One region of the Nonomuraea sp. NBC_00507 genome, then DNA from elsewhere that is predicted to be linked to it. Evidence: riboswitches for the same ligand, from Rfam matches in the RefSeq annotation. Region 1 holds a riboswitch; each other region holds the start of a gene.

Region 1 (10,217 bases):
GGTGCAGACGACGGTGTCGAAGGTGTCGTCGGCGAAGTCGAGCGCCTGCGCGTCGCCTTCACGCAGGTCGGCCTGCAGGCCGAGCTTGGCCGCCCGCTGCCGGGCGCGCTGGAGCATGGCCGGGCTCCATTCGATCGCAGTCAACCGAACGTCCTCGGGATAGTGCGGAAGGTTGAGCCCCGTACCGATGGCCACCTCGAGCACGTCGCCAGCGGCCTGGGAGCAGATCCAGGCGCGGGTGTCGCCGAAGACATGCCGGTCGAAGAATCCCATCTCCTTGTCATAGGAGCGGGCGTGCTTGTCCCAATAGCGACGTAGGCGTTCGGTGCGCTCGTTGGAGGCCATGGGTGGCTTCTACCCTCTCTCGAACGCCTTCCAAGGACGGCACCCGAGCGGGCACCATAACCGCCGTCCTGAGCCGGGCACGTGGCGCGCAGGTGAATGGTGTCGCCGACGCCACCCGTACGCGCCCGTTGATTCGTCTTTCCTGGGCCGGCCGACCTAGCCGGAACCGCAAAGGCGGGGAGAGTCCTACCCCGATGCCGCTACCTGTGGACTGGTCGACAGCCGAGGAATTGCACGCCGGAGGGGACTCTTGACGGTTCAAACGCAACGGGTGGTGCAGGGAGCCGCACCGCGCCCCCTGCACCACCCGTGCTTCCCCGACCATCGCAACTGGCAAGGAGTCTGTTGGCCTTCTTGCGGTCAGGCCGACTTGTATTCGGGGTGGCCGTAGCCGACGACCTGGGACTTGGGCCGGATACGCTGCTCGACCTTGCCGTTCCCGGTGTTGCCCTCGATCGTGGTGATCGTGCCGTCGCCGTTGTCCTTCTTCACCAGGCCCATGTGGTCGATGCCAGTAGTGCTCTTGCCGTTCCAGTCGAAGAAGACCACGGAACCGGGCTTGGCCACGGTGTCCCACCGGTTGTTGGCCTGGAACCACTTGGCCCAGGTGACGGTGTAAGCGTCCCAGCCGACCGTCGGGCGGGCGCCGGCTTTCTCACCCACCCAGGAGACGAACATGGCGCACCACGGGGCGTTGGCGTAGGCCTGCACGCTGCCGCCGTCGCGGGACAGGGTCTCGGCCGCCCGCGGGGAGGACATGTACCAGCTGTGGAACGGCGTGCCGCCGCCGGCAGCGTTCTCCGTCACGCCGATCTGCGACTCGGCGATCTTCAATATGGCGTCGGCGCTCACCTGAGCGGCACCCTTCTGCGGGATTGCCTGGGAGGAGACGACGTTGGATCGCGAGGATTGCGCTGTGGAGTGGTGGTCGGCGGCAAAGGCCGGGCTGCCGGCAAAAGCCGCGCCGGCTGCCACGCTGATCCCGGCGGCGAACAGGGAAAGGCCTGCGGGCTTCAGGGCATGGGGGATGACGTTCTTGGGCATTACTTGGGATTGCTCCTTGCTTCCATGCCGCCTACCGGGTTAGCTGACGGGTTCGGGCGTGGAAGTGCCCTACGGAGCGCACCGGTATGGAGCGCGCCGATTCACCCCAGGGAAATGGGTCCCCGGCTCCGCGAGATCGCGAATTCGGCGGCCGCGGTCACCTTCACGAACATGATGTTCGCGCTGGTGAGACACGGTCTCGGCAATACGGAGGCGTCACACGGCATGAAGTGCTACCAGGCGTACGCCCTAAGTCATTGAAGGTAAGCGAATGGCATAGAAAGATGCAAGCCGGGTTCGAATGAACGCAACAGAATCCCCTACGGCGTAGGCGATTGCGGCAAAATTCTTTACCTACATCCGATCGTAGAAGGGGTTTACTAGGGCACTTTGCGCGCCGTTCAGGACACATCGCGCAGGGCCGGGGACGAGAGTTGTTTCGTAAGGACCGCCACGCCCGCTAAGCCTGCAACGGGTCAATGGGGAGCACGTGACGTGCCCACCAGTGGGACACCTGCGGGACCGGGGCCGCTTCGGTGAGGCCGGGCGCATAGTCGTCGAACGAGAAGTCGTAGACGTATCCGACGATGACGCCTGGACGACGCAGTTCGGCGAGTCGTTGCACTCTGGCCAGCCCGCGTCCACGCTGCATCGGAAGCCCTATGATCGTTGGGTGGCAGCGATGCCGGGGCCTTAACTACTTGCGCAGCCAGCAGGCTTTGCGAGCCTGCCCGCCCATTCGCCGGGCTGCCGGTCGCTGAGGCCGAACATCAAGTAGCGGCCGCCGGGCGGGGTCACGGAGTTCAGCCCGTTGGGGAAGGCGACGGGGCCCTGGTCGTTCCGCTTCACGTGGGGCCATGGGTCCGTCACAGAGCCTGTACGTGCTTTGTACTGCAACACTCGGCTTCGGTCAGGGAGCCGCCTCTAACGTCCCCCGCGGCCATCGTTTCGGTGAGGAGTGGAATGGCTGGGTAGGGAGGCGGACACGCGGCTGCCTCCCCACCCGCTCGTCACGGGCGAGGTGCCCGGCGGTCCCGGCGCGCCTCGAGCTCTTCCGCGCTCACCGGTATGACCACCGGCTGTCCGGGCGCACAGAGCAGCGTGGCGAGGTATACGGTTTCGCCGTCCGAAAGGTTGTTGCCGCCCTGGTAATGGATGACGTCGCCGCCCGGCTCCCAGAACGTCTCCCCGGCCTTGATGACGCGCTCCGGTTCGCCCTCCAGCTCGAAGAGCATCTCGCCCTTGACCACGTACCCGAACCCGGGGCCGGGGTGGCGGTGCGGCGGGTTACCCGGGCTGCCAGGCGGCAGAGTGATCAAGACAGTCGTCGCCTCAGCATTGTCGGGGATCGGTGCGTTCGGGACCGACGCGAGGATCTGCACCGTCGGCGACGGCGGAGTCGTATTGGTGTCTTCCATGCTCATGATGGGAAACCTCACCTTCTCCGGTTGTGTTGGTTCTCTTCAATAAGGACAAGGCAGCACAGGGATCTGTGACAGCCGAATTATGGCCGCCTTGCCCTCGACCCCGGTTCAAGTCAGGGAGCGTGACCGATTTACGGTCATGGAGGTCTGGCCTCCCGAGTTTGGTGCTGCTGGGTTTGCGGTAGCGCGTCCAGCACCCCCCGACCTTGGACGTCGCAGTGAACTCCGGTTTCTCAGCCCAGGTCGAACATCACCGCCCCTCCGGGCCGATCTGCCCGTACAGCAGCGGCTCCCAGAGGTTGCCGCGGTGGTGGACTTCTCGATCTGCTCGTACTGCTTGGCGAGCCTCCGGAGCCCTCCGCCGTCTTGGCGACCGCGCCGAGCCAGACCAACGGCCGAGGCGGGTCTCACAACCCCATTCGAGCGTGCCCCCACAATGGGCGGGACGATCCTGGCAGCGGATGCGACAGCGACTCCTCCCTCGGTTCGAATCCTCGCTGCCGCCAGGTCCTGATCGAGTACGCGCTCATGAGCCCCCGCTCCGCCCAGCCCTCGCGGTGACGCTGACCGCCTGGGGCCCCTAGATGGAGGTGAAGAAGTCGCCGGACCCGCGGGTCGACGATTTCCTCGAGAAGTACGTGCACGGCAAGCGGACTCCCGAACCGGGGCCCCTACACCGCAGGGAAAACGGCATGACCTCAGCCCGACGCGGGAGGCGGTAGCTGTCAGGTTGGCCCTTCCCTGCCCGGCGACTCGGCGGTCCTCAGCCTGGTGGCGTAGAACACCGCCACGGCCTCGCAGTGTGATGAGAATCACGATCGCGCCGTCATGCGACATCTCCGTGGACCCGTTCGGGGGTGTTGGTCCGGATGGCCTGCCGCCTCATCCCTTCAGAAATGGGGGATCCGGAGCATTGGGCCCGCCGCTTTGTGTGGAGTAGGTGTGCAGCGTGTTGAAGCTGTGCTATATGGGAAGTTACGCCCGCGGCGCCGAGCAGCAGTTAGCATTCACGGCATGGTTACGGCCTGGTCACGCTCCGGCTTGCTGCGGGCCCGCATTTCTGCGGGGCCGCTGGGTTTGCTGTGGTTGGCCGCGCTGCTGCTCGGCATCCTGTTCACACATGGACTGAGCGCGGGGGGCGCCAAGGGGCATCTGACGGCCGGTGTGACCGCGCCGGCGTACGCATCCGCCGGGACCCACCAAGGTCACACGAGCGGGGCCGCACACAGTGACGATGTCGCGTATCCGTCGCTCCAGGGCATGGCGGCCGAGGACCGCCACGATGGTGACGGCTCTTCCCATCCGGCTCAGCAATGCGTGTCCGGCCAGCCGCCGCAAGGCCCTGATATGGCCGCGCCTTGTCTGGCCGCGCTGTATTGGGCGCCGGCCACGCACGCCTACGCGGTGGGGAAGTCCGGCCCGTCCCGGCCCGAGTCGGTGGTTCCCTCATCGACGGGTTTAAGAGGTTCGGTAGTTCAGCAGGTCTAGATTCCGGCGCCCGCGACTGGTCGCCGCCTCCTGAGAATCGCCAGTCCTCGGCTCCGACCGGCTGGGTCGGACAAGTGCGGCCAGTTCCCGTCACTCCAGACGCCCGTGCGCCGCGCTGCCGTGCGGGATCTGTCTTCTCCGGTGTCTACCTGGAACTTTGCTGATCTCTGTCAGCCGCTCTGTCCACAACCGTGAGCAGCGGCTGCCAGCTGGAGGAACCATGCCGTTCCACTCCCTTCCTTACCCTCACATCGGCCGCCCCGCTGCCAGTGCTTCGTGGCTGCTCCGGCTGATGATGGCCGTCGTCTTGGGCGGTCTGCTGCTGTGGGCGTTCGCCTGTTCTGCCACGCATGACAGCAACGGTCATACGCATGGCCGGACGCCGGTGTCGGCCGGCCACCTCGCGCTTGCGGCAGAGGCCGTCGAGCCAGAGACGCCCCACGGCCCGCATCCGCACCCCGGCTCTGGGTGCGCGCCGTACGCGGCCAGCCATGTGCTGCTGCAAGCCCGGCCGTTGTTCACGGGCCCGGCCTCCCTGACTGCCTTCGCCGCAGTCGCGGTGGGAGTGACTGCCACCGTGGCTGTCCGGCAGCCAGTCGCGCGTCCCAACGGCACCAGATCCCGGATACGGCGTTACGGCCGAACCAGACTCTCCGACGTCTGTCGGTGGCGGATCTAGACCAGGGCTTTCGCAGCCCCTCGACAGCGGCTGCCGCGTGCTGCCACCAGGGCAGAGGTACATGCCTCGTCCAGGCGGGACCGCACGCGAGATGAGTACCCCGTCACTCCACCACTGAATTGAGCGAAAAGATGCACCCGCAAACCACCACTGACATCACACCTGCCACCCGATCCGCCCTTTCCGGGCTCGTCGGCAACACCCCGGTTCTCCGGATTTCCGAGCCCTTCGCCCCATCTGATCGCGGTTTCTGGGCGAAACTAGAGGGCTTCAACCCCGGCGGGATCAAGGACCGCCCCGGGCTGCACATGGTCGAGCAGGCCCGTGCCCGCGGGGACCTGCGCCCCGGCGGCAGGATCATCGAATCCACCAGCGGTACCCTCGGCCTCGGCCTGGCCCTGGCCGGCATGGTCTTCGGGCACCCGGTCACCCTGGTCACCGACCCAGGGCTCGAACGGTCCATGACTCGGCTGCTGACCGCGTACGGAGCCCAGGTCAACGTCGTCTCCGAACCCCACCCCACCGGCGGCTGGCAGCAGGCCCGCCGCGAACGGGTGGCCCAGCTCATGAAGCAGCACCCCGGCTCGTGGTGCCCCGACCAGTACAACAACCCGGACAACACCACCGCCTACACCCCGCTGGCGCTGGAGCTGGCCTCCGAACTGGACCGCATCGACGTACTGGTGTGCAGCGTAGGCACCGGTGGGCACTCCGCCGGCGTTTCCCGTGTTCTGCAGCACCTCTATCCGGAGATGAAGCTCGTCGGCGTCGATACCATCGGCTCGACCATCTTCGGACAGCCCGCCCGTACCCGGCTGATGCGCGGCCTGGGATCGAGCATCTACCCCCGCAACGTCGCCTACGACCACTTCAGCGAGGTCCACTGGGTCGCACCGGCCGAGGCAGTGTGGACCTGCCGACAACTCGCCGCGTCCCACTACGCCACCGGTGGGTGGAGCGTGGGTGCGGTCGCCCTGGTGGCCGGATGGCTGGCCCGCACCCTGCCTGCGGACACGAAGATCGCAGCGATTTTCCCCGACGGCCCTCAGCGTTACCTGGGCACGGTCTACGACGACGACTACTGCGCCGCCCACGGCCTGCTCGACTCCCCTCCGCCCGTCGAGCCTGAGGTGATCGGCCGCCTGGACGAGAAGGAGGTCACCCGCTGGACCCGGTGCACCACCGTGGTCGACCCGCTCACCCTGGCGGACCACGCGCAGGAATCCGATGAGGCCAGCCTCTGTGCAATGTCCGACACGTCGGACGGCGCCGGCGCCGTTGACGCGGTCGCCGAGGTCGACGCGAAGGAGGCCGGGTGAAGGAGACCATCGCTCAGGTGCGCTCCTACCCGCGTAGCGTCCAGCTGTTGATGGTGAACCAGTTCACCATCAACCTCGGCTTCTACATGCTGATGCCGTACCTGGCCGCCCACCTCTCCGGAACACTCGCGCTGGCCGGCTGGATCGTCGGGCTCATCCTCGGTGTACGCAACTTCAGCCAGCAAGGCATGTTCCTGGTCGGCGGCACCCTGGCCGACCGACTCGGCTACAAGCCGATGATCACCGCCGGGTTGATGCTCCGCATCGTCGGCTTCGCCACCCTCGGGCTCGTCGACTCCGTCCCCGCCCTGCTGGCTGCCTCCGCCGCCACCGGGCTGGCGGGAGCCCTGTTCAACCCAGCCGTCAGGGCCTATCTGGCGGCGGACGCCGGGGAGCGCCGGGTCGAGGCTTTCGCGCTGTTCAACGTCTTCTACCAGGCGGGTATCCTTCTCGGCCCGCTGGTGGGCATGGTGCTGACCGACGTCGACTTCCGCGTCACCTGCCTGGTGTCGGCTGGCATCTTCGCCCTGCTGAGCATCGTGCAGATCCGTGCCCTGCCGGCCCGGCGCGCGGGCGACGCGCAGGCCACCAAGGGAGCCGGCCAGCGGGAACGGGTGCTGTCCCAGTGGCGCGGCATCGTGGCCAACCGGCCGTTCCTGCTGTTCTCGGTAGCCATGATCGGCTTCTACGTGATGCAGTTCCAGGTCTATCTCGCCCTGCCGCTGGAGGTTCAACGGCTCGGCGGAGACGGGGAGTTCGGCACGGCGGCGGTGGCGGTGCTGTTCGCTGTCTCAGGCTTGAGCACGATCTTCTTCCAGACCAAGGTGACCGCCTGGTGCAAGGCCCGGATGGAGCCAGGAAGGGCTCTCACGTGGGGGCTGTTCACCATGGGCGTGGCGTTCGTGCCCCTGCTCGTGCCCACCGTGGTCGCGGTGCCGGACGGCGGGGTGGGGCTGTGGCTGCTGGCGGCGGCGCCGTCGACGCTCTCCGCGTTGCTCCTCGCGGTGGGCGCGATGATCGCCTACCCGTTCGAGATGGACACCATCGTCCGGCTCTCCGGTGACCGACTCGTCGCCACCCACTACGGGCTCTACAACACCATCTGTGGTGTCGGCATCACCCTCGGCAACCTGCTTACTGGCGCGGCCCTGGACGCAGCCCGCGCGGCAGGCGTCTCCGCGCTCCCGTGGATCGCGTTGTTCACGCTAGGCCTGGCCTGTGCCGCCGCTCTGTACGGCCTGCACCGGACCGGGCGCCTGGCGCCGCCGACCGCGCGCACCGCAGAGCCCGAGCCCGTGACCGCCTGACTTGCACCTCCAGCCGACCACGCCCACTTCCGGGAGCGATCGTTGGGTGCGTACGTCGCATCGGCGCCCGCGGACAGAAGCACCGCCGCGTTCGTCCGCTCGTGCCACGGCCACCCGGGCCGGCCCGCCACCGGCCGAGAGACCCTACTCACGCATCACGTCGCCGCGCCCGTACGCGGGCGCGGCAGGTTGCGTTTCATGCCAGCCGCACTCCTCAGCGCCCGCACGACCACATCAAATCTTCGGCCGCCTCGAAGGCTCATGAAGATCTTTGGTTTTGGCCGCGCCGCGTTCGGCTGGGTGCTTCACAGCAGTTGCGCCTTGACAAATCCGGCCAGGAGGACGGTAACGCCGCCGATCTCCCCCAGGATCAGTCCGGCCATGAAGAGAGTTGTTCCGCGGACCGGCTGGCGAAGTTGATTGTCGGTATCTCGGCGCCAGCCGTGGTAGACGTAGGTCGCGATCGCTGCCACGAAGAACACGACCACGACGCCGGCCGCGACCAGATCCACCATCGGCGACCAGCCGCTCAGCTCCACGAACACGGCGATCAGCAGCGTCGCGAACGAATACAGCAATGCGGCCCGGTGAGCGGTGTCCACGTAGGGATGCGCCACGTGCTCCTCAGAGCGCATCATCTGCTGGTATTTCCACACGCCCAGCGCCAAGGCTGCCAGGAAGATCAGCCCAGCCAGCAACAGCACGATCGTGGTGTCCGTGCCCAGTACCAGATCACTACGCACGATCCGCCGCCAGGAACGGAAGCAGCAGCGCGAAGGCCTTGTCCGGACAGTCATCGTGCAAGGAGTGCCCGCCACCTGGCACAACGTGTGCTTCTACGCTCGGCAACCGCGCAGTGAATCCTTCGATGAATCGGACAGGGAAGAGGCGGTCCTGGCTACCCCACAGCAGCAAGACCGGTACGTCGACAAGGCCCAGATCTCGTTCGGTGTCCGACCACCGCACCGAGCGCTCCACGCGCAGCATGTCCGCGAGCAGGGTCGCCCGGTTACGCGCCGACCTCATCATCTGCAAGAAGTCATCCAGCCGATCCTCCGGCACGCGATCTCGGTTGACGAAGGACTTGCGCAACAGGTGCCGTGCCGACCCCGCCAGCGCCCAACGAACGGCGAGCTCACCGACCAGCGGAAGCCGCGCCAGGCGGAACTCCCACGGGTCCCTGGCATTCGACCCGGCTGGCGCGATCAGCACCAGGCGGGCCACCCGACCGGGGTGCAGCTCAGCGAGCCGTAGTGCGAAACCCCCGCCCCAGGAGTGCCCGACGATCATCGGCCGTTGTACATTCACCGAGTCGAGAAAGTCGTGGATGCACCGGGCGATCGCGTCAATGCCGAACGGGGAGACGCGGTCGAGGATCTCCGTGGAGCCTTGTCCCGGCGGGTCCAGTGCGTAGACGGTGTACTGCTGCGCGAGGACGCCGAGCATCGCCTGGAATGTGAGCTTCCACCCGCCGCTGCCGGGCAGCAGCAGGACGGGCGGGCCACTTCCGGCTCGTGCGTAGTGCAAGCGAGCCCCCTCGGTATCCACATGGGTCTCATAAACCCTCAGTGGCGGCTCTTCCCCTGCATCCATCTCGCCCACCCCCCTCCAAGTCGAACACATATGTACAACTTATCGCGCGTTTGACTATACATGCCCCCCTGGTGACCGCCTTGGCCACTCCGCAGCTCCAGGCTTCAGATGATGACGCCTTGTCCAACCGCAAGATCGGTGCCTACTTGCCAACTCCGAAAGGTGTTGGCGGCCAATCTGTGTCCTGCCGGCGGCCAGTTTCCGGGGAGCCATCTGACTGCCCATCTCACGCTCTGCAGCCATCTCCGGCTCGGCTCCTGTCGTCAGAAGATCTCGGCGAGCCGGCAACTGGCCGCCGACGGGTACGAGCCCTTGGCCGTAGCGTTTGACGATCTCGATGATCTTCTTGTGCGAGCCGAGCCAGGAGCCGGCCAGGCACCACAGGGCGACTCCAATGGCGAACACGCCGATCGTGAGGATCGTGGGGCCGGTGCCGTGGTACGGAGCACCGGGGTGTGGACGGAGATGTTGTCGGCGCCGTTGGCAACGGGTCACTCCGGCGGCCGAGATGAGTCCGGAGGCAACAGCAGGGGAGGTGTCCTCTCCGTCGTTATGGGCGCGAATGGGCCGAGACGAGACACTTGACGCCCAGGGCAAAGGGGACCAGGCTGCCCCCGATCTGTCTCCAGCTCTCCTTGATCGCCGACTTGATCAGCCGCTCAACGCAGGCGTATGAGCGTGATGCCGTGCGGGCCAGGACCTACCGCGACCGAGCGCTTCGCTCCATCGAAAACCACGACGGTGCCGGCACCGTGCACAGCGACCGCCGTGATGCCGTCGAGTGTCGCGACATGGTGAGGCGCCGAGCCGACCCGAACGGTGCCGATGGACTTTCTGCCCTGCGGATCCACCCGGTGCAGCGTGCCTGAGCCGTTGTCGGACACCCAGAGCACTCGCTGGTCCATGGCGAAGTGATGGGGCTCCTCGCCTGCCATCATTGTTCCGGCCACTCGCCGCGTCGACGCGGTAACCACGGTGAGGCGCGAGGACAACCAGTTGCTAAGCCAGACCTCCCGGC
Region 2 (10,217 bases), 3.2 Mb from region 1:
GTCATCTGGCCGGGCAACTGGAGGACTACACCCTCCCGCAGGACCGCATTGACCAGGCCCTCACCGAACTACCGGGGTGAAATCGGGTGGCCGCCGGGCAGAGGCGGCCACCCGGGTCAGCGTGCGGTGGGCCGCTTGCCGTGGTTAGCCTTCTTCTTCTTGCGTGCTTTGCCCTTGCGTGCGCGCTTGGCCATACGCTCGCCTCCGATGATCGGGTGCTACGGCATTGATCCCTCACCGTCTCTCGCCTGCGCCAACCAGGCAAGCGACGCCACCCGACCTAACATTCCCCGAACTAATCCGTGTCATAATTTGGTGGAATCTGTTGGAAGGAGGAGGCGTGCTCGCACAGCAGCGTCAGCAGGCGATCCTCGAGCGCGTACGCAGCGACGGCGGTGTCCGGGTGGCCGATCTCGTCCGCGAGCTCGGCGTCTCCGACATGACCATCCGCCGCGACCTCGAGGTGCTGGCCGAGCGGGGCCTGCTGGAAAAGGTGCACGGCGGCGCGACCGCCCTCGGCCCGGGATCGACCGAGGAGCCGGGCTTCACCGCGAAGTCCGCCCGCCAGCAGCAGGAGAAGCAGGCCATCGCGCGCTGCGCGGCGCAACTGGTGCGCCCCGGCACCGCTGTGGCGCTGTCCGCGGGCACCACCACCTGGGCGCTGGCGCACCACCTGATCGGTGTGCCCGAGCTCACGGTGATCACGAACTCCATCCCCGTCGCCGACGTTTTCCACCGCAATCCGCGCGCCGACCGCACGGTGGTGCTGACCGGCGGCGTACGCACGCCATCGGACGCCTTAGTGGGCCCGGTGGCCGTGGCCGCCATCCGCCGCCTGCACGTGGACACGCTCTTCCTCGGCGTGCACGGGATGAGCGTGCGGGCCGGGTTCACCACGCCCAACCTGCTCGAGTCCGAGACCGACAGGGAGCTGGTGGCGGCCGCCAACCGCCTGGTCGTCCCGGCCGACCACACCAAGTGGAACACGGTGGGCATCAGCACCATCGCCGAGCTGAGCGAGGCCGACGTGGTCATCAGCGACCCGGGGCTGCCGGAGGAAGCACGTACGCATCTGGCCGAAACGGCCGGGGAACTGATCATCGCGGAGGGCTCGCTTTGAAGCGCACCATCACCAACCTGGCCGACGGCCGAGAGCTGATCTACTTCGACCGGCGGGACGACGCCGACAGGAGCGCGATCGACCGGCGGTCGCTGGACCCCCGGCCGGTGGCCTCTGAGCTGCGCTACGACCCGCTGACCGAGGAGTGGATCGCGATCGCGGGGCACCGGCAGACGCGGACGCACCAGCCGACCGGCACGGCGGCCGAGTGCCCGCTGTGCCCGTCGTCGGAGACGCGCTCGACGGAGATCCCGGCGTACGACTACGACGTGGTGGTGTTCGAGAACCGCTTCCCCTCTTTTGCCGAAAATATCGGGACTTATGGGGAAGTGGGCGGGCTGAGTGAGGTCCGTCCGGCCGTGGGCCGCTGTGAGGTGGTCTGCTTCACCTCCGAGCACTCCTCGTCCTTCTCCCGGTTGTCTGACGCCCAGGTCGAGCTGGTCATGGAGGCATGGGCCGACCGCACGGCCGAACTGTCCGCCATCGAGGGCGTGGAGCAGGTCTTCTGCTTCGAGAACCGGGGCTCGGAGATCGGCATCACGCTCGCGCACCCGCACGGCCAGATCTACGCCTATCCGTACGTCACCCCGCGGACCAAGCTGCAGCTGGGCGCCGCCTCTCGCTACAAGGGAAACCTGTTCGCCGACGTGCTGGCCGCCGAGCGCGCCGCCGGCACGCGGGTGGTGGCGGCCAACGAGCTGTGGACGGCTTTCGTGCCCGCCGCCGCGCGCTGGCCGTTCGAGGTGCACCTCTACCCGCACCGGCAGGTGCCCGACCTTGCGGCGCTGACGGAGGCGGAGCGCGCCGCGTTCGCGCCGCTGTACACGTCGGTGCTGAAGGCGTTCGACGGGCTGTTCGGGGTCGTGATGCCGTACATCGCGGCCTGGCACCAGGCGCCGGTACGGAAGGGCCGTGAGCTGGCTTACCTGCACCTGGAGCTGTTCACCATCAGGCGGGCGCCGGAGAAGCTGAAGTATCTGGCGGGGTCGGAGTCGGCGATGGGGGCCTTCGTCAACGACGTGCTGCCGGAGGAGGCCGCACGCATGCTTCGATCACGAGTAGATCACTAATAGATTTCTACTTAAGGTCGCATGACTCGGGATCTACCACTAATATCCCGATAAGCACCGGCCGTAACGGCCGGTGCCCGCCTAATCCCGGGCGAGTTGCCCGGGAGCCGGGGACCCATCGCACGTGGGGTGAATCCACTTCGGTGGTAGGGATCTCCCATGCCCGAACCCGTCAGCTAACCCGGCCGGCAGAGGGAGAGGAAACATCTACGTGGCGGCTGCCCTGATTCGCTCGGGAGCTCCGCTCCCTTCGCCGTCCCTCGCGAGTCTTGCCATCAGCCTCATCACCGCCGCCGCCGTCGCCTTCTTCCCGGCGACCTCGGCGTCGGCGGCCCCCAAACCGACGGAGTCCGAGCTCCGCGCCCAGCTCAAGCAGCTCAACAGCAAGGTCGACAAGCTCATCGAGCAGTACAACCTCAAGCGCGTCGAGCTGGCCAAGGCCCAGCAGGCCGCCAAGACGGCCAATGAGCGCCTCGCCACCGCGGAGCAGACGCTGGCCGCGGCCGAGCAGCGGGTCGCCGAGATCGCCCGGCTTCGCTACCAGAACGGCAACCCCCCGGTGCCGGGTTTCATGCTGCCCGCGAGCGGCGGCAGCGCGGCCGTGCTCAACCAGCTCACCGTCGAACAGCAGGCCTTCGTGCAGGGCGTGGCCAAGGCCCGCGACGACAAGGAGAAGGCGGCCAAGGACGCCGCCGCGCTGGCGTCCGAGATCCGCGGGGACGCGGCCCAGGTGGACAAGCAGCGTGACGAGGCCGAGGACGTCATCGAGGACATCAAGAAGAAGCTCCAGGACCTCGTGCCGTACGGCACCGGCCGCAAATCCGACGGCAGCTGGGCTCCCGAGCTTCCCTCCGGCTCCGACAACATCACTCCCCGCACCCGGCTCATGCGCGAGCAGGTGGGCAAGAACTTCTCGCTGCCGTACACGGTGGGCTGCTTCCGCTCGGGCTCCGGCGGCGAGCACCCGCTCGGACGCGCCTGCGACTTCATGATGAGCACCGGAGGCTCGATGCCGTCGGCCGCGAACCTCGCGCTGGGCGACCGGATCGCGGAGTGGGCGATCAAGAACATGGACAAGCTCGGCATCAAGTACGTGATCTGGAAGCAGCGCATCAACCACGGCTCGGGCTGGAGCGGAATGTCGGACCGCGGCAGCATCACCGAGAACCACTTCGACCACGTGCACATCTCCATGCACTGAAAGCCGCACACCAGGCCGAAGGTAAAGTCAGGGCTCATGATCGACTCCCGCACCCCACCACCCCTCACCGGCGACGAGCTGACGGTGCTCAACAACTGGCTCGAATGGCACCGCGCCACCCTCGCCGTCAAATGCGCGGGCCTGTCGGACGAGCAGTTGCGCCTGCGCTCGGCCCCGCCCTCGACCCTGTCCCTCCTCGGCCTGGTCAGGCACATGGCGCACGTCGAACGCTCCTGGTTCCGCCGCGTGCTGAACGGCGAGGACATCCCCAAGCTGTGGGACAAGGACCGCGACAACGACGCCGACTTCAACGACGTCGACACCGCCTCGGCCGAGGAGGCGTTCGCCACGTGGCAGGACGAGATCGAGCGCGCCCGCGCCATCTCGGCCGCCACGCCGCTGGACGCCGTCGGCGACCGCAACGGTCGGGACTGCACGCACCGCTGGATCCTCGTCCACATGATCGAGGAGTACGCCCGCCACAACGGTCACGCCGATCTTCTACGCGAGCGTATCGACGGCGTTACCGGCGAATAACGGTCCCCTGCCGCTCCGCCATCATCCCTGACGGAAGACGATCGCGGTGCCGAGCGCCTCGCGGGCGGGCACGAAGATCTCGCCCGCGGCGGTCTCACCGACCGTCATCCCGGCCTCGCCCAGGAACCGCCCGGTGGCCGCGACGTCCCGCACCGCCACCGCGTACGCCGCGAACCCGGGCAGCGCCACCGCACTCTCGCCCGGCAACAGCACGTCCAGCCCGGACGCGCCGACCAGAGTGATGCGAGCACCGCCGTCGCCGAGCGCGAACGTCCGCACGAGCCCGTCCCGCGATGCCGTACGTCCCACATAACGCTCATAGCGCCGCTCGGCCTCGTCCAGCTCGTCGTCGGCCACGCACAACACGCATTCGACCAGCTCGACCGCGCCATTGGGATGGTCGGCGGCCTCATGCGCGGAGGCGTTCTCCGCCAGCCCGACCCGTCCCTCCGGCACGAGCCCCGGCCCGGAGCCGTCGATCTCCAGCCACCGGACGGGATCCATCCGCACCCCGTCCGCCGTCTCGATCGGCCGCTGGGCCGCCTGCACCCCGCCGTGCCCGACGCCGCCGGCCGTCAGCCGGGCGGCGGCGCCGTCGATGCCGAGTGCGTCGAACATCAGGATGTGCACACCCTCGAAGCGCCGCAGGCACGCTTCCAGGTTGGCAGCCGTGCCGCGGACGGCCTCCTTGAGCGCGGGCAGCCGCTCCGCGGGCGCCCGCAGCGGGATCAGCCGCGCGTCGCCGGGAACCCGCCCCGCCCCGGCGACGGTGACCAGCTCGAGGAAGCCGCCGGTGAGGTACGCGTGCGTATTGCCCACCCCGACCGGCTCGGGCGGCTCGCCCACCACCGGGTACGCGGGCCCCGGCAGCGCGAACCCCATCCGCCGGTATCGCTCGAGCGCCTGCCCCATGTCATGCACCACGTGTCCCACGTGGTGCAGCCCACGGATGTCATGTCCCATCGCCGCCTCCATAAGCCGCGTCACGGAAGTCACGGGAGAGCCCTTCGAAGATCTCGATCACCCGCTCGGCCGCCGGCGCGCAGTCGGGCAGCGGCTCCGGCTCGAACGTCCTGCGCAACGTGTCGGCCAGGACGCCGGCCTTCTCCTCCAGGCCGAGCGTGACCTCGGCCGGCAGCAGCGGCTCGACGGCGAAGAACCCGAACACGATCGTCGGCAGCGGATAGTCCAGGTCCTCGGGCCGCAGCCCCTTCCGCAGCAACCCGTGCCGGGCGAGCACGCCCAGGTAGTCCCGCGAGGCGAGCAGCTTGGCGCCCTCGAGCGGTTTCCTGGCCGGGCTGGCGAGGAACTTGTCGAGCATCTCGGCGTCCCTGGTGAAGATCGCCCGCAGCACCGGCCGCCGCATCGCCTCCAGGAAGAACCGGCGCATGTACCGGTGCAGCGCGATCTCGTCGGGATCCGCCCGCATGCCCGCGACGACCGCCTCCAGCATGGCCACCGCCTCCCTGGCGCCGACCGCGAAGAACAACTGCTCGCGGGTACGCCAGTGCAGGTAGATCGTGCCCTTGCCCACCCCGGCGCGTTTGGCGATCTCGTCGATCGTCACTCGCCGGTATCCCCAGCGCAGCAGCAGCTCCTTGGCCGCGTCGAGGATCCGGTCAGCCCGCCCGCGGTGCTCGGCATCCACAAAGGCCTCCTCGTGACTGTTGACCGATGACCAATTTAGCACTCTGGTCACGAGAGAGAACGCGGAGACGTCGTACCAGGTGATCTAAAGGTTGGGTCAGGATTCCGTGCGGAACAGCGCCCAGACGGCCTTGCCGCCGCGAGCCAGGGGGTCCCAGCCCCAGCACTGGCTGTACGTTTCGACGATGTAAAGGCCGCGCCCGTTCTCGGAGATGAAATCCGGCTCCTTGGGCCGCGGCACCTCGTCGCTGGGGTCGGCCACCGCGAGCAGCACGTGCGGCGCGACCCGCATGAGCAGCAGCTCGATCTCCCGCCGCCCGGCCGCGTACATCGCGTACCTGACGGCGTTGGTCACCAGCTCCGACACCACGAGCGCGGCGTCGTCGCTCAGGTCGTGCAGTCCCCAGCCCTGCAGTGTGGAGCGGGTCACGTCCCTGGCGGTCTTCACAGAGTCGGCCTGAAAGGGCAACGGGCACGCGGTGGTGTACGGCTTGCCGCCGCCCGAGAGCAGATGGTCGAAGCCCACTTCGCGGGTGATCTGCAGGCAATCGGCAGTGGCCAGAGGATCCTCCACCATGCCGCCGATACCTCCCCGTTCAGCCTTGGTTAGTGCATGTTTGGCCCAATATGCACTAAGCCATCATGGGTCACGACCGCTGCGGCTGCAAGACCCAAATGCACGTGCAGCTGCAATGTGCAATAGCAAACACCGTTTTTGGGCATAGATCCCGGAATCGGACACGAGGTTGAGACCTTGTCATTCAAGGCGATGTGGTGTCACTGTGTGTGCGGACCTTGATAGGAGGCAAAGTGACGCAGAACCAGCCGGGTTCCGGGCCGACGGCGCTGCGCATCCTCCTGGGCTCCCAGCTGCGCAAGCTCAGGGAAGCGAAGAACGTCACTCGTGAGGAGGCCGGCCACCTCATCCGTGGCTCGGAATCCAAGATCAGCCGCATGGAGCTGGGCCGAGTGGGGTTCAAAGAACGCGACGTGGCCGACCTGCTGACTCTGTACGGGGTCGTGGACCAGCAGGCCCGCTCCGCCGTGCTCGACCTGGTCGCCACCGCCAACGAGCCGGGTTGGTGGCACCGGTTCAACGATGTCCTGCCCACGTGGTTCCAGGCGTACGTCGGCCTCGAAGAGGCGGCCGCCAGGATCAGGACCTACGAAGTCCAGTTCGTGCCGGGACTGTTGCAGACCAAAGAGTACGCAAGGGCTGTGGTGACCGCCGGTGCGGCGGGCATTGGGGCTGAGGAGATCGCCAGGAGGGTCGATCTCCGGCTGGAGCGCCAGAGGATCTTGGACAAGCCGGACGGGCCGGTCTTCTGGGCGGTGATCGACGAGGCCGCGCTCCGGCGGCCGATCGGCGGAACCGAGGTGATGAGGGCCCAGCTGGAGCACCTCATCGACCTCATGCGCCAGCAGAACATCACGATCCAGATCATGCCGTTCAGTTTCGGCGGTCACAGTGCCGAGGGCGGGGCGTTCAGCATCTTGCGCTTCCCCGATCCCGACCTGCCCGACGTCGTGTACGTCGAGCAGCTCGCCAGCGCGCTCTACCTGGACAAGCGTGAGGATGTGGACCGATACACCGAGGTGATGGAGCGGCTGTGTGCCGTGAGCACCACCCCCGATGAGACGATCGAGCTACTGCGGACGATCTCGGAGGAGTTCTGACGGCGGCGGGCGTCGTTGTTGGGTGTGCATCTGCCCTAGACTGGACCATCGGCGTTGGATGCGGCCGTGGCAGAGCATGCCCCAACACCGCACATGTGGGCGCGGCGCGTGGGCCGTACCGATGGACGCGCCCGCGATCACTCGTAGCTTGATCAAGGAGACCATTCCGTGAAGACCGCTGTCGAGGAGCTCAGCCCCACGCGGGTCAAGCTCACTGTCGAGGTGCCGTTCGACGAGCTGCGCCCGAGCATGGATGCGGCATACAAGAAGGTCGCGCAGCAGGTGCGCGTCCCCGGGTTCCGGCCTGGCAAGGTTCCGGCCCGCATCATCGAGCAGCGCTTCGGCCGGGCGGTAGTGCTGGAGGAGACCCTCAACGACGCGGTGCCCAAGCTGTACGGCCAGGCCGTCGACGAGGTCGACGTCTTCCCCGTCAGCCAGCCCGACATCGAGGTCACGAAGATCGAAGACGGTGAGCAGATCGAGTTCACCGCCGAGGTCGACATCCGGCCCAACTTCGAGGTGCCCGACTACGCCGGCATCGAGATCACGGTCGACTCCGCCGAGGTTTCCGACGAGGACGTCGACACGCAGCTCGACGCGCTGCGCCAGCGCTTCGCGACGCTGACCGGCGTCGAGCGCCCGGCCGCCAATGGCGACTTCGTCGTCATGGACCTGCGCGCCGAGATCGACGGCACGAACATCGAGGAGCAGCAGGCCAGCGAGGTCTCCTACGAGGTCGGCGCCGGCTCCGTGCTGCAGGGCCTCGACACCGCGCTCGAGGGCATGTCCGCAGGCGAGGAGAAGAGCTTCAAGACCGAGCTGGTCGGAGGCGAGAACGCCGGCGAGGAAGCCGACGTGATCATCACCGTCAAGTCGGTCAAGGAGAAGGTCCTGCCGGAGCTGGACGACGAGTTCGCCCAGCTGGCCAGCGAGTTCGACACGCTCGACGAGCTCAAGGCCAGCATCCGCGAGCAGGCCCGCCGCAACAAGCTCATCGACCAGGTCGTGCAGGCCCGGGAGAAGTCGCTCGACGCGCTGCTCGAGCAGATCGACATCCCGCTGCCGGACAGCGCGCTCAAGGCCGAGGTCGACGCCCGCAAGCACAACCTCGACCACCAGGTGGCCGAGAGCGGCCTGAGCCGCGACGCCTTCTTCCGCCTCTACCAGACGACGGAAGAGGAGCGCTTCGACGAGTTCGAGAAGAACTCCGCCCGCGCGCTCAAGGTCGGCTTCGTGCTCGACAAGATCGTCAAGGCTGAGGAGCTGGGCGTCTCCGAGCAGGAGCTGACCAACTTCGTGGTGCGCCGCGCCATGGAGATGGGCGTCCAGCCCAACGAGCTGGCCAAGCACCTGGCCGACAACGACCAGCTCACGCTGGCCATGGTCGAGATCGTCCGCGACAAGGCCAAGTCCGTGATCGGCGACGCCGCCAAGATCGTGGACACCGAGGGCAACGACGTCGACCTCAAGGCGATCTACACCGAGATCAACGGTGAAGAGCCTGCTCAGGAAGAGGCCGAGGCCGAGGACAAGCCCGAGGCGTAAGCTCCCGCCCTTCGCTGGGCAACACGAAGCCCCTGGATCGAATCGGTCCGGGGGCTTCGACGTTCCGGCGCCCCCCGCCACCGCTACGGGGGATGCTTCCGCCCTTTCCCGCGCCCCCGCCACCGCTGCGGGCGATGCTTCCGCCCCTTCCGCGCCCGCACACGACCCGCGGGCACCGTGGCTGCCAGGGACGGCCCGGCCGCCAGGCGAGGCCGTCGCGCTGCGGGGACGCCGCCGGCGCGGTCGGCCTGCCGTCGACAGGTCGTCGTGGCTACGGGACGTCTCCCAGGCGACGCTGGGGGCGCTCAGAAGGCCCATGAGGAGCGCCAAGGGCGCGAGGCCCTCCTCGACCGGCCACCGCCTCCTGGTCGGCGAGGACCGCCGTCTGAGGGCTGCCAGGGGTGGGCTCCGGCTGGATGGCCCGGACACCCGGGCGCAAGGCCCCGAACATGCGCCGTCAGCGAACAGTACGGGGGACCGGGCATGACCTGTGGGCGGCGCGCGTTAAGGTCACAAGCAAAGCCAATCGATTACGACGCATCGGAAGGTGACGCTGTGACCAGCCCGCCGACCTTCTATCAGCCTGAGTCTCGAGGCCGTGAGAACGGCTCCGCCTTCCGGCTTGAAGACCAGCTTTACCAGCGCCTGCTGAGGGAGCGCATCATCGTGCTCGGGCAGGAGGTCAACGACGAGATCGCCAACCGCATCTGCGCCGAGCTGCTGCTCCTTGCGGCCGACGACCCAGAGCGCGACATCACGCTCTACATCAACTCGCCGGGGGGCTCGGTGAGTGCAGGCATGGCGATTTACGACATGATGGAATACGTGCCGAACGACGTATCGACGGTTGTGATGGGCATGGCGGCCTCGATGGGGCAGTTCCTGCTCACCGCCGGGGCCAGGGGCAAGCGCTTCGGCCTGCCGCACGCCCGTGTCATGATGCACCAGCCGTCCGGCGGCATCGGCGGCACCGCTGCCGACATCGCCATCCAGGCCGAGCAGATGCTCTACGTGAAGAAGACGCTGGCGGAGCGGATCGCCTTCCACACGGGGCAGCCGCTGGACCAGATCGAGGCCGACTCCGACCGGGACCGCTGGTTCACGGCCGAAGAAGCCAAGGACTACGGCTTCATCGACCACGTCGTCCGTAGCGCACGACAGGTGCCCTCACAGGGCCCGGTTTCCTAGGGGGAGCTGACATGAACATCGAGAGCCGTTACGTTCTCCCCTCCTTCGTCGAGCGCACGTCATACGGCGTGAAGGAGATGAACCCGTACAACAAGCTCTTCGAGGACCGCATCATCTTCCTCGGAGTGCAGATCGACGACGCGTCGGCCAACGACGTGATGGCCCAGCTGCTGACGCTGGAGTCGCTCGATCCCGACCGTGACATCAGCATCTACATCAACTCGCCCGGCGG
Region 3 (10,217 bases), 4.8 Mb from region 1:
GTGATCCGGTAGCCCGTCGCCGTGCTCGCATGATCAGTCCCCGCGCCTCGGCGTATGCAACAAAACCAAAGACGGCGAGTGCCAGTACGCGCTGAACCCCCCAAGATATGTCGAATGCCCAATGAAGCCCCATTGGGCCAAGCATCACCGACCAGACCTGTCCGGCGAACAGTGAGAGGCCGACGATAAACAAGACGTAGTTCAGCCAGGCAGGGCTGGAAAGCATGAGTTGGTCGTCACCCCACCTGCGTGGAATCGACCGGATGAATCCGATCTTCGATCGCTGAGACTCCGGTGTCTTTTCACGCACATTGGAAGTGTGACATCTCCGCCGAGAGTGAGGTAGAGCCAGTTTTGTCGGCAGCGCAGTCCGAATCGGCGGAGCCTACCGATGCCCGGTGGGCCGGGGCTGAGGAACGAAGTCCCGGACCGTCGATCGCCCCCAACCACGTCCAGACACTCGCGCGGGGGTGCGCGCGGCCCGCCGCACAGCCGCCGCCGTACGTAACTCCGGCACCCGCCGCCCGATTGTCCGGGGGCAGGGAGGAGTATCGCTGCACGATGGTGTTGAGATCTTCCTCTGTGAGTACGCGAATGCCAAGCTAGTGCTTGTGAGGCAACACAGGTATCTCAGATCGTTGCTCGGCCATGTCCGAGCAAGCAATGCGATGGGGATGGATCAGTGGGGCGCGTGGGCGGGTTGGCTTGGGCTCTTCGTCGCCCTCGGAATCGTCATCACTCGGCTGATTGGCGTCTTGACCGGCAAGCCGGACGGCTGGATCACCGCTGATTGGGGTACGACAGCTCATTGGATAGAGCAGATCATCTTCTTGCTCGTTGGGTGCTTCATGGTGCTTTTCTTCGGGGAAGCTTTGATGTTCAGGTACCGTCGCCGCCCGCCCCTATCGTCGGGCGACGAGGGAGCGGAGCAAGGGGCACTGAAGCCGCCGACGCCCCCGGGTGAAACCTAAAACGATCTCGCTTACGGCCCTGCCCAGCGCTGTGTGTGCGTCCGCACGAAGTAAGACCCGTGATCGCGTGCCAGATGCCACGGGAAACCAGGGGGAATCACAGGAACTCACCGGCGATCAACGCGAGAGGCCCGTCACCGCGTTTCCGCTGGTGACGGACCTATTCCCGCTGGTGTGGCAGGTGCAAGGTTCGAACTTGCGTAGGCTGAGCCGACGGTTTTGCAGCGGGCTGACGTTCCCGACTCCATTAGGTTTCCGACCTCGGGGGCGCGGCTCTCACCCATCCCCTACCAGGGAAGATCATCCCGCATATACTCCGCGAGACAGAGCCAGCCACGATCCCCCGGGAACCGCGGATCTCTCGGGAGAAAGGGCCTTCCACCTGCAGAGGATCGGCGGTTTGAACCTCGGGTGGGCGGTAGACCGGGAAGACCTGATGGCCACCCGCGGCATCAGGTCACGCCACCCTCATGATCGCTGACTGATGGCGCCGACGAGTAGGGGCCCGTCGAGGACGCTCGGAGTGAACACCACGCCAGTGATCTTGGCCGCCAGCAAGAACGCACGCGAGATCCTGTTGGCGTACATGTCATCCCACGTCGCCTCCCATGCCTCTCCATCCAACTTCTCCGGAGGCAAACCGGCTTCACGCATGAGCTCGTTGATCCGGTCCGGGTCGCCGCCCCACCGAGTGCCTGGCAGGTGCGGCGTGAAGCTGGTGACGACCTTGCCATCTACCGCGTACACGAAGCTGTCCTCCGCATAATCGTGCCGTCCCACGGCCGCCGCCTCACATCCCCGGGACAGCCCGATCAACGGCCCGGCCAGCGTCGCCTGGAAACCCTCCAGTTCAACGGCCACGCCCCACTCACCGACCTGGACAACACCAACATAGTCGTCGTCGGTCATCCCTATGGATTCCCAGACCTTCACACAGAGTTCGTGGAAGGTCATCTCCCGCCCTGGGCGTCCGGCCCCGAAGCGGTGCAACACCTCGACAGGTTCGAGCCCGCGAAAAAAGGACACACAGAAAATCTCACCAAGCAGATCGTCGCGGTCTCCTGGCGAGGCTTCCAACCAACGGAACGGGGCGAGGGGATCGGCCACCGCAACCTCCTTTGATAGTTTTAATCCGGATCACGAAGTGAGTGGCCTTACCCTCCCCCAGCCGATCACTCTCGGTACGGACCCGAATCTGGCGTCCCGCTCCATAACCGCTTCGACGCCACGCATCCTGACCCGCCGTCCGCGCTGTTGAGACCGCGATATCCGCCCAAGGAGAGGGCCGCATCAGGTAGGCGCTACGAAGCCTGGCCAGCGCCGCGAAATCGATAGTTGATCAGATCCCAGAAGGAGCGATAGCGCTCGGCGCCGGGTAGCCAATGAGCCAAGTACCACGCCTCCCATTCGCCGTCAGGCGCCTTGATGTGAGGGTTGAGGAGAAAGTGCCCCTCGTCTTCCGCACCGATCAGCAGAGTGTCCACTACGTACTCGGTCCTGAAATGGAGGGAGCAGTCTTGGCCCTCACCGTAGATGAAGTACTCCTCATCGGGCACTGTTGGCAGAGGGCGAGAAAAACGCGGATCGTCGTCGAACCATCCGGTGGCGTAAGTCGACTCGATATCGCGAAACCAGCCGATTCTCACCAAGGGTGAGAGGAAGTCTTGGCTCTCCTCATTCTCTTCCTCCATAAGGATCCAGCCGTTGGAGACCTGGAGGAACTGCCGGTAGCTGGGAGGCAGACGCGTTCCAAGCCGCTCCTCGTGCGCCAGGATTTCGGCCTCGCTCGCTCCTGGCATCCCCAGTTGGAGCTGTCCATCGGCTGAGTCGTCACTGGCACGCTTGGTGTACCTCACGTCCTCAGCACGGAGGACCTCAATCCAGGGATACAGGGGTTTGTCGGCTGGATTCATGGCGGTGACCTTAGCCGCTGCGGCCGACATTTCACCCGATGTATGCAGGCCGGCTCCGGGGATTGACACTCGATCGCGAAGCCGGCCTCACATAGGAACGCGGCCATCGTCGGCGCATCGAGACATCGCAGACTCATACGATCGACGCGCAGGACGGTGCCGTCCTGATCGTCTCTGTGAACGGCTCCCGTCTACGCCGCCACGCTAGGGCGCCCCGCTCCCCATGCCCTCCAGACGCGCCGCCGCCGCAGGACGTCCCGTCTCCCGCGCCAAGGCACTCCACTACGGCCTTCGTCTGAACAACCCAGCTGGCGCACAGGCCTGGCCATGGACGACCAGCCTCCGGAACAATCACCGATCGGTCTAGGTGGCAAAAGGGGTTTGGATGCCGAAATCGGGCAGACAGGCTCCGGAAAGCTCCCGGAAAGATCTCTTCCTGCGGGCGACCATCCCGCTGTGTACCCTTTGCGGCGTTCACATCCGGTCGTTCAGACCCGCAAGAAGTGAGGCCCCCCATGAAGAAGTCCCTCAAATTCGCCGGCACGCTCGGCGCAGCCCTCGCGCTGACGGGCGCCCTGCAGTCCCCGGCCGCCGCCGCCTCGTGGACCTCGACCCAGCCGACCTGGGGCACCGCCAAGTGTTCGAGCGGGGCCAACCTGACCGACTCCAACCACAGGATCTTCACCTGCATCATGTACGGCGGCGGCAAGGTGCAGGCCTACGCCATGGTCATGAACAGCAGCAGCGGTGACCGCTACCTTCCGAAAACCGAAACGATGATAAATTTTGGGGGAGTTGGGATCAACCCCAGCACATGCGCGGCCTCCGGAATGCCCAAGCAAAGCACGCGGTGGTGCCTCGCCGTAAAGATGGACGGCCCTTCCGGCGGCTGCTCCAACCTTAATGCCCATTCGCGCTACTACTGGTACGCCGACAAGACCCAGAACTCGCCGGTCTGCGGCTGACGTTCAGGAACGCTCGAGGCCACGGCACTCCTGGACAGAGGGGCGCCACGGCGCTTGGTGATGGCCCGCACGAGGGCGACATGTCGATCAATGCTGGTCGGGGTCACCCCTGGCCTCGTCAATTGCCGTCCGGCTGGGCGAGCAGCCCTTACGGCCGGCGTGAGCCCATCACCTCTATCCCCGTTGAACCCGAGGTGGTGGTGGAGGCGCTGGCCGACGTCTCGATGGAGCACTCTCGGTCGGCCCCGGGCTCACCCCGTTGACCCGGATGCCCCGGTCCTTCAGCTCATAAGTCAGCCCGCGGGAAAAGGACAGCAGGCCCGCCTTGGCGGCACCGTAGACCGCCAAGACATAAAATGACAAATCGATTAGGGTCGCGCCAGAATGCGGAGCCGTCCAGCGTCTACCGCAACTGGAGGACTTTCCTATGCGCCGACCCCTTGGGTTACTCGCCGCAGCCGCTGCCCTGGCCACGATCGCCGCGCCCGTGAGCACGGCGCAGGCTGTCACGGCGTCCCCGGCTTCCGGAGTCGGCCGGTCCGGCTCGCTCAGCCTGTTCGGGTCGGCCACCACGGCGTCCGTATCCGGCGCCGCCAGAGTGGGAACGGCGCGGGAGAACATGGTCGTGCGGCTGGTCAATGCCCGGCGGGCGAAGAAGGGATGCCGGGCGCTCAAGCACCATCCGCAACTCCACCGGGCCGCCCGCGGGCACTCGGCTGACATGGCGGAGTACAACTACTTCTCGAGCACCTCCCGCGACGGCCGATCCTTCACGGACCGCATCAAGGAGGCCGGCTTTACCGGCGGCACCAGCCTGGCGGAGAACATCGCCAAGGGCCAGCGCACCCCGGCCGCGGTCGTGCAGTCCTGGATGGGCTACTCCGGAACCAAGGCCACCATCATGAACTGCAAGTTCACCTTCATCGGGGTCGGCGCGGTCGAGGGCTCCGATGACGCGATCTACTGGACCCAGGTCTTCGCCGCCAAGTGACCCGCTTCGTGGTGAGCGCCCCGTACGCGCCCCACGCGGCCGGCGCCGCGCCGGGCAGCGGCGAGCACATCAGGTCGGCAGCACGGGCGGTCATATCGTCAACCAGCGGATAGCGAACGTGCCAACCGCGTGGTCATCCAGAGCAGGCTGGTCGTCCTAGTGCGCTGGCGGACCCGCGGATCGTGTTTGCTCCGAAAGCCGGTTCGTACAGCAGCAAGAGTCAGATCTGGAGTAACACTCGCGCCGGTCTGCGGTGGCTGATCAAACATCCTCGCTTGCGAATGATCGTGAGCTTGGGCGCCGTGTTCGCGGCGATGGACAGCGCCTGGTTCGCCGTGCTCATGCTCTACGTGCCTCAGGTCCTCGGTCTACCGGCTTGGGGCTACGGCGTGTTGCTGGGCATCGGCGCCGTTGGGGGGCTCGCCGGAGGGTTCTTCGCGACACGGGTCACGCGAATGGTCGGACCCGCGGCAGCTCTGGCTGGTGCCTCGGTTGCGCCGCGATTAGGCCGCCATGGGCCGTCTGCGGGCAGGCGAGGCCGCGGGTCGTCGCATCCGCTGCTCCGACGTCGCGCTTCTCACCATGGGGGCGCGTCACCGCATCGGACGACAGATCACTCTGTAGGAGCGCCCCCACAACCTGATGTCACTTCTCCGTGCTTCCATGGTCGTGAAAGCACGGAGAAAGTGCCGTGACGACTGTGCAGAAGTGGACCGGCCTTTCGGCCCGCTTCACGTTGAGTTCACGCAAGGCTCAGTGGCCGGAACCTGCAGAACGGGAAGGTGCGGGGGCCACCGTCGTTGTCACAGGGTGGCGGTGAACATCGAGGGCGCGGGGGTCTTGCGCTGCTCGATGGAGAGCCGTACCCCCTTAGGGTCTGGCCGTACGGCGCCCACGAACGACTGCCTGCGCCAGCCGGAGAGGCGTTCCTCCTTGACCACGTCTCCGGTGCGCGGCGCGTGCACCATGTAGCCGGGCCTCGAGATCATCCCCACGTGCCCAAGCCCGTGGAAGAAGACCAGGTCACCTGACTTGAGCTCGTCCCAGGAGATCTTCCTGGAGAACGCGTTGTACTGTTGCGCCGCGGTGCGCGGCAACTCGATGCCAGCGTGCTTGTATGCCCTGAGCATGAGCCCGGAGCAGTCGTAGCCGTTGTCGCTGGCCCCGCCCCAGACGTACGGGATGCCGCGCTTCTTCATGGCGAAGGCGAGGGCGGTCTTCCAGGCGGGAGTCGGCTGGCGCTTCTGCTGGATGCGCTTGACCTGGGGGCCGGTCAGGGTGGTGTGGTCGTCGGTGGCGGCCTGGGCCGGAGCGGCCAGAGTGAGCCCGGCGATGGCTGCCGCCAGGCAGATGGCAATGCGAGACACTGCTGTCCTTCCATGCGGCCTACCGGGTTAGCTGACGGGCTCGGGCCTGGAAGTGGCCCTACGGCGATGCCGATTCGCCCCAGGGGGGAAGGTGGGTCCCCGGCTCCACGCATACGCTGAGTGGATTAGGCGTGACGAACTCTAACGAAACGGTCAAAGAGTTGTAAACCATCTAAAATCGGGCGTGCGGAAAATGAGACAGCTGGACGCGGCGGCGCGGGCCAGGAAGCCGACGCCATCCGCGCGGCCAGGCAGCGCACCCGCCTTCGGCAACCAGGTGTGGAAGGAGGAGTCCGAGCCGCTGCTGCGTCGGCTCGCCACGGAGGTCCACGACGAAGGGGCAGCGGTGATGATCCAGCTGACCCACCTCGGCCATCGCACGAGCAACTACGCCCCTGTCTGCCCGGCGCGCGGCGGAGGGCCGACGGCTTCGGCGACCACGCCGGCCAGAGCGGCTGCGCCTGTTCCTCGAGGCCTACGGCCGGCCCGGCCGCTCCGAGAAGATCATCCGAGAATGCACAGAGGCGCCGACCAGATACGCAGATACGGCCAGGGTCCCGACGAGCTTTACGTCAGGCTGCTCGAACGCGGCATCACCGACGACCTCGACCAGGCCCATTCAGGAGCTGGACGACTCCCCTGCGCCCAGCCCGAGTCAGGCAGTGCTCGCTTCTGACGCGGCATCGGAGGAGGCGCGAGCTCGGACGAGGAAACCGGCGACGGCCGCGGTGAAGAACATCAGGACGCCGTACGTCGCGGCGGGCACCGCCATCTGGGTGTTGTTCAGCAGCGCCGGGCTGAGCGCAACGGTGATCGCGAGGGTCGCGTTGTGAATGCCGATCTCCATGCACGACGCGATGGCCTGGCGGCGGCCCACTCCGGCCAGGCGGGGCGCCCAGTATCCGACGGCCAAGCTGATCACGCTGAACAGGACCGTGATGGCGCCCACGGAGCGGATGTAGCCTGCGATGTTGTCCAGCTCCTGCAACAACGCGCCGAGGATGACCAGGACCAGGATGACGGCAGAAGCGATCTTCACGGGGGATTCCATACGGTCCGCGAACCGAGGCCTGAACGAACGCACCGCCATGCCGACCGCCACGGGGACGAGCACCAGTGCGATCACCTGCACCGTCTTGTCGAGCTGGAGGCCCAGCGTGCCGGCATCGCCGAAGTAGCTCAGGGACAGGTTGGTCACCAGAGGCAGCGTCACGACGGCCAGCACCGAGTTGATCGCGGTGAGCGTCACGTTCAGCGCGACGTCGCCGCCGAACAGGTGGCTGTAGAGGTTAGCGGTCGTGCCGCCAGGCGAGGCGGCCAGGAGCATCATGCCGACGGCGAGTGCGGGTGGCAGGCCGAAAGCGAGGACGAGGCCGAGGCACACGGCGGGTAAGAGGACGACCTGGCAGGTCAGCGCCACGACGGCGGCCTTGGGGTACGCGACCACACGTCGGAAGTCGGCGATCGTCAGGCTCAGGCCGAGCCCCAGCATGATGATCATCAGAGCGAGGGGAAGCAATACGCTGGCAAGGGCCATGGGCCGGAGTCCTTTCCGTGCCGGAAGAGCCCATGACCACCGAGCGCGTGGCCTGCGGCGCCCTCCTTGATCGAAGCCGGATACAGACCCCACAATGTGGGATCACCGGGCCGATGTGAAGGGCCCAGCAGCTTCCGGCCAGGCCGTCACACACTGGCGGAGGTCATGGAACCCGACCGGCGGAAGGATGGCTCACGCCTGCCGGGTCTAACACCGCGGCGCGCGAGCTGACCGCCGAGCTGTGCGGCCGGTACGCGGCCGACGTCGGCAACCTGCCGTCGCCCCGGCCCGCGAGCTCCGCTCGGCAGGCGTCGCGGTCACCCTCGTGGTACACGAACACAAACGGCTCGGCCCCGGCCTCGACCTTGGCCGCCCTGGCCGAGCAGCTGCGCGCCGCCGGCATCGGCCTGGGGTTCCTCACCGGCGAGCTACAGGGCTCCGACGACCCCTCGGGCGTGATGTGGACGTGCGCCGGTCCAGCCGAGGGACGGCCAGAAGCGGCCACCAGTCGGTCATGTTCGTAATCTCGGAGCGGATCTGGACTCAGGGTATCTCCCGCGAACCAAGACGTCGGGGTGGAGGGGATCAGGAGCCGCGGGGGTCGGGGAAACCGATCCAGCGCAGCAGGATCATCCGGGCGTCCGCGGGTGCGGTGTCGCGATCGGTGCCGAAGCGGTGCACCAGTTTGAGGTACTCCTCGTGGAATTCCTTGAGCTGTGCCTTGGTCATGAAGGTGCTGGCGCGGGAGCCCTGCTGCCAGTCGCCGTCCTCGTCCCGGTTGTGGGCGAAGGCCGACAGCAGCCGTAGGTCCTCGGCCAGTTTGGAGTCGCCCAGTCGCTCGGCGAGGTCTTGTTCGGCGTCGGTCAGTTCATCGCGGGTGGGCATCCGCCGGTCGGCTTTGACGACGTCCCACCAGCGTTCCCGCCCTTTGGCGCGGTCGCGCAGCTCGGTCACGAAACCGGTGTCGGACAACATCCGCAGGTGGTAGCTGGTTGTCCCGGTGTTCTGGCCCATGGCTTTGGCCAGCGTGGTAGAGGTGGCCGGGCCGTGATTGGCGAGGTGGCGGAGGATCTCTCGCCGCAGTGGGCTGGCGAGCGCCTTCATCGCCGCCGGGGTGTGCATGACCGGTTCCGTTGACATGTGACCAGCTTAGCCGTGCCGAGATAATTATGCAGAAGGACTCATGCAGAGAAAAACTTGCAGAAAAAATTCTGTAAAGCTAGGGTCGGCGACCATGAACTGGAAACGAATCGCCGGGCTGTCCTTCGTCACCGCTCCACTGTTGGTCCTCGCCGGCTGGGCTTTGATGCGCCTGGGCGGTACCGGTGGCCAGGAACCCGGCTGGACCCTGGCCCACATCGCCTGGGTCTTCAACACCGTCATGTACGCGGTCGTCTGCGTCGAGCTGTATCGACGTACCAAGAACACCACCTCGGGAGGGCGGATACTGGCCACCGGCTCGCTGATCGTCGGTGTCATCGGCGCGGGCTGCCTGCTCATCCAGATGGTGATCGATCTGGTGGTGGGCTTCTCCACCGACAACCGCACCGACATGCGGGCCTTGAGCGGCCAGATCCACGACCTGCCCGGGGTGCAGGTGGCCATCTACGACGTCGGGCCGGTGCTGCTGTTCCTGGCGCTGATCGTGCAGGCGATACACCTCGCGACGCAGGGCAGGGCCACCGCACTGTTCGCGATCCTGGTGACGGTGGCGGTTCTGGTCAACGGCGCCGAGCTGCTGGTGGAGATCCCGTTGCGGCTGGCCCAGGCCGGATCGGCGCTGATCCTGTGGCTGGCCTTCCTGCCGGTAGGACGTGAACTGTTGCGCCGCAGCCCATCCGGCTCGACCCAGGCGGCGACGACGACCTGGCAAACTCTCGCCGGGTGGTCGCTCATCCTGGCACCGGTGGCGCAGATCGGCGGCTGGACCTTAATGAGGCTCGGCGGCAACGAAGGAGTCGAGCCATGGACGACGATCGCGCATTCGGTGTGGCTCATCGGCTTCGTACTTCTGGCCGTCGCTTGCGTCGAACTTTATCGCCGGGTCCGAAGCCGCGGCGCCGGACAGCTCCTCGCCAGGGCGAGTCTGGCGGTGGCACTGATCAGCGTCGCCGCCTCGATCGCCGAGATGCTCGTCGACCTGTACGTCCTCTTCGCCACCGACAATCACGCGCAGTTGAAGGCCCTGGACCAGCAGATCCGAAGCATCCCGGGAGCCGAGTCGATCCTGTATGGATTCGGCACCCAGCTTGTCTACCTTGGGCTCCTGGTCCTGATCATTCACCTGGCCGTCCTGAAGCGAATCAGAGCTACGACCCTGATACTCGTCCTGGCCACCCTGGCCCTGTTCATCAGCTACGAAGTGCTGGACGGACCCGGCCGCCAGGCCCTCATGCCGTTCGCGGTCCTGTGCATGTGGCTGGCCCTGGCGCCCCTGGGATGGCGACTGCTGAAGCCGGCGGCCCAGGCAGCC

What was found. Region 1 has a riboswitch for cyclic di-AMP ahead of OHA25_RS40940 (CHAP domain-containing protein). Riboswitches for the same ligand answer to the same signal wherever they lie in the genome.
Region 2: another riboswitch for cyclic di-AMP. It lies ahead of OHA25_RS26020 (coiled-coil domain-containing protein); the one in region 1 lies ahead of OHA25_RS40940 (CHAP domain-containing protein).
Region 3: another riboswitch for cyclic di-AMP. It lies ahead of OHA25_RS03215 (C40 family peptidase); the one in region 1 lies ahead of OHA25_RS40940 (CHAP domain-containing protein).

The regions. Positions count from the first base shown of each region.
Region 1 covers NZ_CP107853.1:8,492,329-8,502,545, forward strand. The annotation lists gene OHA25_RS40935 (class I SAM-dependent methyltransferase) at 1-345, opposite strand, end outside; gene OHA25_RS40940 (CHAP domain-containing protein) at 706-1,389, opposite strand; cyclic di-AMP (ydaO/yuaA leader) riboswitch at 1,403-1,549, opposite strand; gene OHA25_RS40945 (hypothetical protein) at 1,850-2,041, opposite strand; gene OHA25_RS40950 (cupin domain-containing protein) at 2,400-2,807, opposite strand; gene OHA25_RS40955 (hypothetical protein) at 3,828-4,301, shown strand; gene OHA25_RS40960 (PLP-dependent cysteine synthase family protein) at 5,112-6,299, shown strand; gene OHA25_RS40965 (MFS transporter) at 6,296-7,606, shown strand; gene OHA25_RS40970 (hypothetical protein) at 7,912-8,349, opposite strand; gene OHA25_RS40975 (alpha/beta fold hydrolase) at 8,342-9,199, opposite strand; gene OHA25_RS40980 (YncE family protein) at 9,859-10,217, opposite strand, start outside.
Region 2 covers NZ_CP107853.1:5,335,121-5,345,337, forward strand. The annotation lists gene OHA25_RS26005 (TrpB-like pyridoxal phosphate-dependent enzyme) at 1-80, shown strand, start outside; gene OHA25_RS61495 (50S ribosomal protein bL37) at 117-194, opposite strand; gene OHA25_RS26010 (DeoR/GlpR family DNA-binding transcription regulator) at 341-1,120, shown strand; gene galT (galactose-1-phosphate uridylyltransferase) at 1,117-2,190, shown strand; cyclic di-AMP (ydaO/yuaA leader) riboswitch at 2,259-2,395, shown strand; gene OHA25_RS26020 (coiled-coil domain-containing protein) at 2,402-3,391, shown strand; gene OHA25_RS26025 (DinB family protein) at 3,428-3,928, shown strand; gene OHA25_RS26030 (VOC family protein) at 3,950-4,891, opposite strand; gene OHA25_RS26035 (TetR/AcrR family transcriptional regulator) at 4,881-5,576, opposite strand; gene OHA25_RS26040 (ATP-binding protein) at 5,673-6,152, opposite strand; gene OHA25_RS26045 (helix-turn-helix domain-containing protein) at 6,386-7,252, shown strand; gene tig (trigger factor) at 7,421-8,797, shown strand; gene OHA25_RS26055 (ClpP family protease) at 9,353-9,985, shown strand; gene OHA25_RS26060 (ATP-dependent Clp protease proteolytic subunit) at 9,997-10,217, shown strand, end outside.
Region 3 covers NZ_CP107853.1:598,140-608,356, forward strand. The annotation lists gene OHA25_RS03190 (DUF6461 domain-containing protein) at 1,440-2,078, opposite strand; gene OHA25_RS03195 (SMI1/KNR4 family protein) at 2,273-2,884, opposite strand; gene OHA25_RS03200 (hypothetical protein) at 3,400-3,849, shown strand; gene OHA25_RS03205 (SDR family oxidoreductase) at 4,024-4,359, opposite strand; gene OHA25_RS03210 (CAP domain-containing protein) at 4,277-4,840, shown strand; gene OHA25_RS61075 (MFS transporter) at 5,023-5,535, shown strand; gene OHA25_RS03215 (C40 family peptidase) at 5,644-6,207, opposite strand; cyclic di-AMP (ydaO/yuaA leader) riboswitch at 6,210-6,349, opposite strand; gene OHA25_RS03220 (hypothetical protein) at 6,401-6,883, shown strand; gene OHA25_RS03225 (bile acid:sodium symporter family protein) at 6,863-7,744, opposite strand; gene OHA25_RS03230 (hypothetical protein) at 7,908-8,147, opposite strand; gene OHA25_RS03235 (ArsR/SmtB family transcription factor) at 8,330-8,884, opposite strand; gene OHA25_RS03240 (hypothetical protein) at 8,979-10,217, shown strand, end outside.